2 regions of the Spirillospora sp. NPDC048824 genome follow, and region 2 is predicted to be linked to the other one. Evidence: riboswitches for the same ligand, from Rfam matches in the RefSeq annotation. Region 2 holds a riboswitch; the other holds the start of a gene.
The links. A riboswitch is a leader RNA that binds a small molecule or an ion and turns the genes downstream of it on or off. The one in region 2 is predicted to bind glycine.
Positions count from the first base shown of each region.

Region 1 (3,203 bases), on a different contig from region 2:
CTGGACGGAGACTTCGGCGTACCCGGTGATCTCGGCGAGCGCGCGCTCCAGTTCGCCGATCAGCTCGACGTAGCCGGCGGCCTGGTCGACGGGGGCGAACGGGTGGATGTCCGCGAACTCCGGCCAGGTGATCGGCTCCATCTCGGCGGTGGCGTTCAGCTTCATCGTGCAGGAACCGAGCGGGATCATGGAGCGGTCGAGGGCGATGTCCTTGTCCTGGAGTCTGCGCAGGTAGCGCAGCATCGCGGTCTCGGAGCGGTGCGCGTGGAAGACCGGGTGGGTCAGGTAGGGGCTCTCGCGGCGCAGCCCGTCCGGGAGCGCCTCGGCCGCCTCGGCGGCGCCGGCGGCCGGGACGCCGAACGCCTCCAGGACGGCGGTGACGTGCCGGGGCAGCGTCGTCTCGTCGCAGGCGATCCCGACGTGGTCGGCGCCGGCGGGACGCAGGTTGATCCCGCGCTCGCGGGCCGCGGCGACGACCTCCGCGGCGCGGCCGGGGACGCGGGCGAGGACGGTGTCGAAGAACGCGTCGTGGACGATCTCCACGCCGCCGCCGCGCAGCCCCGCGGCGATCTCCGCGGCGCGGCGGTGCGTCCGCTGGGCGATCGCGGCGAGTCCCTCCGGCCCGTGGTAGACGGCGTACATGCTCGCCATGACGGCGAGGAGGACCTGCGCGGTGCAGATGTTGCTGGTGGCCTTCTCGCGCCGGATGTGCTGCTCGCGGGTCTGCAGCGCCAGCCGGTGCGCGGGGGCGCCGCCGGCGTCGACGGACACGCCGACGAGCCGTCCGGGGAGCTGCCGCTGGATCCCCTCGCCGACCGCCATGTAGCCGGCGTGCGGGCCGCCGAAGCCGTACGGGACGCCGAACCGCTGCGTCGAGCCCACGGCGATGTCGGCGCCGGACTCGCCCGGCGGGCGCAGCAGCGTCAGCGCGAGCAGGTCGGCGGCGACGACGACCCTGGCGCCGCGGTCGTGCGCCTGGCCGATGACCGGCTCCAGGTCGCGGACGGCGCCGGACGCGCCCGGGTACTGCAGCAGCACGCCGAAGAAGTCCCCCTCGGGAAGCCCGCCGGCCAGGTCGGCGGTGACCACCTCGATGCCGAGCGGGACGGCCCGCGTCCGCACGACGTCGATCGTCTGCGGGAGGGCGTCGGCGTCGACCAGGAACGTCCCTGGGTCCTTGCGCCTGGAGACGCGGTGGGCGAGGGCCATCGCCTCTGCGGCGGCGGTTCCCTCGTCCAGCATGGACGCGTTCGCGACCGGCAGGCCCGTCAGGTCGGCGACCACGGTCTGGAAGTTCAGCAGGGCCTCAAGGCGCCCCTGGGATATCTCCGGCTGGTAGGGGGTGTAGGCGGTGTACCAGCCGGGGTTCTCCATGACGTTGCGCAGGATGACGGCCGGGGTGACCGTGCCGTGGTAGCCGAGGCCGATCATGGACGTCAGGACGGTGTTGCGGGCGGCGAGCTCGCGCAGCCGTTCCAGCGCGGCGGGCTCGCTCAGCGCGGGCGGCAGGTCCAGCGGCCTGGACGTGCGGATCGCGGCGGGCACCGCGTCGTCGATGAGGGCCTCGATGCCGGAGTAGCCGATCACGGCGAGCATCCGGGCCTGGTCGGCGGCGGAGGGGCCGACATGCCGGTCGGCGAACGTGGAACGGGGGTGCTGCGGCGAGGCCACGGGGGCGAAGAACTGGGCGGTCATGGAGAGCCTCCTGGCTGCTGCGATGCTCAGATCCGCCGCCGGCGCGGGGCCGGCGGCCGGTCTCCCCCTCTGTCATCGGCACCTGAGAGCTTCACCCGCGCGGCGGGGTTTCCCCTTCGGTGAGACGCCCTTCCCCGCGTGCGGGGACCGACGCCTGCTTTCCAGAGGTGCCTCGCCCAGCGGTCCTTTTGCCTGAGAGGTTCCGGGGAGGTTGCCCCTTCGGCGCCCCACGCTGGCGGCGTGGGGTCTCTCCCGCACAGGGTCGACGGCATGTCCTCGACAAACCCTACCCAAAGCCGCGGCCCGGGATCGGCCCTCCCCGGCCCGGCGCGAGCGACCGGCGGCATCCCGCCTTACCAATGAGTAGGATATGGAGGTCTGACCTGGGAGGTAACGGGCCTCGGGGCCTCGGGACGCGAGATGGGGCTGCCGGTGCACACACGACGGCCGGACGGCCGCCGGCCGCTCGACGGCGCGCCGCCGGTTCTGGGACGCTGATCGCGATGACGGATGGTCAGGGCGGCGGTACGGCGTGACGCAGACCCGCGACGGAACGGTGCGTCCCAGGCAGGGCGCGGCCTCAGGTGTGCCCGTCGACGAGCCCGCCCAGCCCGACCGGATCCGCCGCCCGTCGGACGCCATCAGGTTCGCCGCGTCGGTGACCGGCCTGGCGGCGGTGATGCTGCTGGTGTCGTTCGCGAAGGGGACGACGCACGGCCTGCACGCCGACATCCAGGAGGGCACCGCGCACGCGCCCTGGCTGCTGCTGTCCCTGGCCACGCTGATCTCCAGCTTCGGCGTGCTGGCCGCGCCGATCGCGTTCGGCATCGAGCGGCTGTTCCACAAGGACGGGACGCGTGTCGCGATCGCGCTGCTGGCCGCCATGATCGCATTCGGGATCACGGTCGGGCTGGACGACCTCGTGGTGCGGGCGGCGCCCGGCGGCGTCTTGGACTCGCTGATCTGGGGCGGCACGGAGACGGCCCCCATCCACACCGACATCGCCCCCGTGATCGCTTTCGTCAGCGCGGTCGGAATGGCCGGGCGCGCCCGGTGGCAGGCCGCGACGTGGACGATGATCGGGCTGGCGGCGCTGACCGGCCTCACCGCCAACTACGCCTCGGTGTCCGCGCTGGCGGCCACCTACTTCCTCGGACGCGCCATCGGCCACGGCACCCTGTACGTCGTCGGCACGCCGAACCCGCGTCCCGCGGGCACGGCGGTCGTCGCGGCGCTCGAACGGCTCGGGCTGCGCCCGGAGCGGGCCGCGCGCCTGGACGACCCCGCCGGCGGCGCCGAGGAGACCCGCCGGTACGGCGTCGTCCTCGCCCCCCGTCCCGAGGACGGGGACGGGGACGGGGACGAGGAGGGGGACGGCGGCGGTGCGCGTCTCCCGGTCCGCCACGGCGGCCGCGGCGAATGGGACCTCGAACTCCGCGTCTTGGACCGCGACCAGCAGACGGCGGGGGTGCTGTATCGCGTCTGGCGGCTGCTGCGGCTGCGGTCCA
Region 1 covers NZ_JBICUS010000013.1:188,779-191,981, forward strand. Annotated here, with positions in the region: gene gcvP (aminomethyl-transferring glycine dehydrogenase) at 1-1,695, opposite strand, end outside; glycine riboswitch at 1,758-1,865, opposite strand; glycine riboswitch at 1,866-1,960, opposite strand; gene ACGFIS_RS25410 (YbhN family protein) at 2,228-3,203, shown strand, end outside.
Region 1: it holds a riboswitch for glycine, as region 2 does, so the genes downstream of both, gcvP (aminomethyl-transferring glycine dehydrogenase) here and gcvT (glycine cleavage system aminomethyltransferase GcvT) in region 2, are expected to answer to the same signal.

Region 2 (3,203 bases):
TCGATGGCGAGCTGCTCGGTGACGTCGACGTGCTCGCAGCCGCCGTAGTAGCGCCGGCCGGGGTAGCCCTCGGCGTACTTGTTGGTGAGGACTGAGCCCTGCGCCTCCAGGACCGACACCGGCGCGAAGTTCTCCGAGGCGATCATTTCGAGGGTGGACTGCTGCCGACGGAGCTCGGCGGCGACGGCCGCGGCGACCTCCGGGTCGGCCGCGGCGAGCGAATCGTTCAGGCTCAAGATCAGCTCTCCTCGATCAGCTTGTCGTAGGCGACGGAGTCGAGCAGGTCGCCCGGCTCGTCGGAGATGCGGACCTTGAAGATCCAGCCCTCGCCGTACGGGTCGTCGTTGATGACCTTGGGCTCGTCCACTACCGCGCTGTTGATCGCGGTGATCTCGCCGCTGACGGGGGAGTAGATGTCGCTGACGGACTTGGTCGACTCGATCTCGCCGCAGGGCTCGCCCGCCTCGACGGCGTCGCCCTCGGACGGCTGCAGTTCGAGGTAGACGATCTCCCCGAGGGCGTCGGCGGCGTGCGCGGTGATGCCGATGGTGACGATGCCGTCCTCGCCACCGAGGCCGGACACCCACTCGTGCTCTTCGCTGTAGCGGAGCTGCTCCGGAACGCTCACGATCACTTCTTTCTGGTCATGGTGGGGTGTCACTGTGGGGGTGACCCCCGCACCCTCACACCTTCTCTTCTAGGAACGCTTGTAGAACGGGAGGGCGACCACGTCCACCGGCTCGTGCCGGCCGCGGACGTCCACCGCGAGGTCCGTCTCCTCGGCGCCGCTGTCGAGGTACGCCAAGGCGATCGGCGTGCCCAGTGTGGGCGACGGGGCGCCGCTCGTCACGACCCCGCACGGCGTGCCGCCCGACGTGACGACCTGATACCCCTTTCGCGGCGCGCGACGCCCGCGCGCGACCAGTCCCACGAGCCTACGGCCGGGCGGGGTCTGCGCCAGCGCCGCCAAGGCGGTCTTTCCAACGAAGTCGCCCGGCTTGTCCAGCTTCACGATCCGGCCGAGGCCCGCCTCGAACGGCGTCGTCTCGGCCGTCAGTTCGTTGCCGTACAGCGGCATGCCCGCTTCGAGTCGCAGCGTGTCGCGCGCGGACAGCCCGGCGGGGACGACGCCGTCCACTCCGGCGAGCGCCTTCCACAGCGCGACGGCGTCGGACGCGTCGACGAACAGCTCGAAGCCGTCCTCGCCCGTGTACCCGGTACGCGCGATGAGGGCGTCGACGCCCGCGACCCGCCCGGCGAGGACCGCGTAGTACTTGAGGTCGGCGATGGCCGCGTCGGTGAACCCTTCGAGAATCTCCTGGGAACGGGGACCCTGCAGGGCGATCAGCCCGTAGGCGCCGGAACGGTCTTCGACGGCCGCCTCGAAGGCCGCTGCCCGTTCGGTCAGCGCCTCCCGGACGACGCCCGTGTTGGCGGCGTTCGCGACGACCATCCAGGTGGCGTCGGCGAGCCGGTAGACGATCACGTCGTCCAGGACGCCGCCGTCCTGCCCGCAGACCACCGTGTAGCGGGCCTTGCCCACCGGCATCGACGCGAGACTGCCGACCAGCGCGAAGTCGAGCGCCGCGCCCGCGCCCGGCCCGGAGACGAAGATCTCCCCCATGTGCGACAGGTCGAACAGCCCCGCGCCGGTGCGGACGGCCTGGTGCTCGGCGGTCTCGCTCGCGTAGCGCAGCGGCATCAGGTAGCCGGCGAAGTCGACGAGGTTCGCGCCGAGGTCCTGGTGGACGTCGTGCAGCGGCGTCTTCTTCGCGGTCGGGTCGGCGGACATCGGTTCGGCTCCTTCGTCGCGGGCGCGTATGGTCCATCGTCCCACTCGCGCACCGGTCGGCTCGGTGCCTCCCCCTCTGTCATCGGCGCCTGAGAGATTCACCCGCCACCGGGGCGGGCTTTCACCTTCGGCGGGGGACCCGGGTCCCCGCTTTCCAGAGGTCGCCGTACCCGTGCGGTCCATGGGCCTGAGAGGTTCCGGGGAGGATTTGCTCCTTCGGCGTCCCTCACCGGCTGCAAGGGACTCTCCCGCACGGGATCATCGGCTGCGCCAGTATTGCATTCCTCTGCGTGCGTCCGATACCGCCGGATTCAGCGCGGCTGGGCGGGCGGGGACGACGACAGGGCCTTCATGCACGCGCGCAGGGCTGTCATGCGCTTCTTGATCTCCTTCTCGGCCGGTGTGGCGGTCGGGTTCGGGCTGGGCAGCTCAACGCCCTGCTTGCGCATGCAGTCGTTGAACGCCTTGGCCGCCTTCGACTGCCCGGGCGGGGTGGGCAGGACCGTCGTCCCCTTGCCGGACGACGAGGACGAAGGGCCGGGTGACTCGGCGGCCCCGCCGCCGTCGCCGGAGCCGCCGCATCCGGCCAGGGCGAGCATCAACGCCAGGGCCGCTACATGACCGCGTTTCAAGGCAGTACCTCCATGGACCGGGGTGGGGCCGCCATGATGCGCAGGTGGCGTGGCGCGCGAATACTCTCGTGCGTGCCAATGGCGTGGGGGCCGCTTAGCAACTCGGTTCCAATTCGGGGCCGTGAGGGCGTCCGGCCGCCTTGCGCGCTGGTTCAACCAAACCGGGAGCCGTGCCGTACTCTGAGTTGGGTTGCTGGAGACCACCCCCCGGTGAGCGGGGTGCACGACCGGAGGGGCTAGCCGCATGGCATACCTGGCTGGAGCGTTGATTCTGTTCTTCGGCCTCCTGGTGTCCATCGCGCTGCACGAGCTCGGGCACTTCTCGTTCGCCAAGCTGTTCAAGGTGCGGACCACCCAGTTCATGGTCGGGTTCGGTCCGACGATGTGGTCGTGGCGCCGCGGCGAGACCGAGTACGGGATCAAATGGATTCCGCTCGGCGGCTACATCCGGATGATCGGGATGCTGCCACCGCGCAAAGGAGACGCACCCGGGAAGATCCGGCAGGCCAGCACCGGCCCGTTCCAGGGGCTCATCGAGTCCGCGCGCGGGGTGGCGCTGGAGGAGGTTCGGCCGGGAGACGAGACCCGCGTCTTCTACGGCAAGAAGTGGTGGCAGAAGCTGCTGATCATGTCCGGCGGGCCCGCGATGAACCTGCTGCTGGCGGTGGTGTTCTTCGCGATCCTGCTGATGGGCATCGGCACGAACCAGCCGCAGCCGGTGATCCGGGAGGTCGCCGAATGCATGGTGCCGGCGAGCCAGTCCGAGCTCACCGAGTGCC
Region 2 covers NZ_JBICUS010000021.1:75,631-78,833, forward strand. Annotated here, with positions in the region: gene glyA (serine hydroxymethyltransferase) at 1-236, opposite strand, end outside; gene gcvH (glycine cleavage system protein GcvH) at 239-628, opposite strand; gene gcvT (glycine cleavage system aminomethyltransferase GcvT) at 698-1,792, opposite strand; glycine riboswitch at 1,958-2,053, opposite strand; gene ACGFIS_RS32020 (hypothetical protein) at 2,104-2,424, opposite strand; gene ACGFIS_RS32025 (M50 family metallopeptidase) at 2,669-3,203, shown strand, end outside.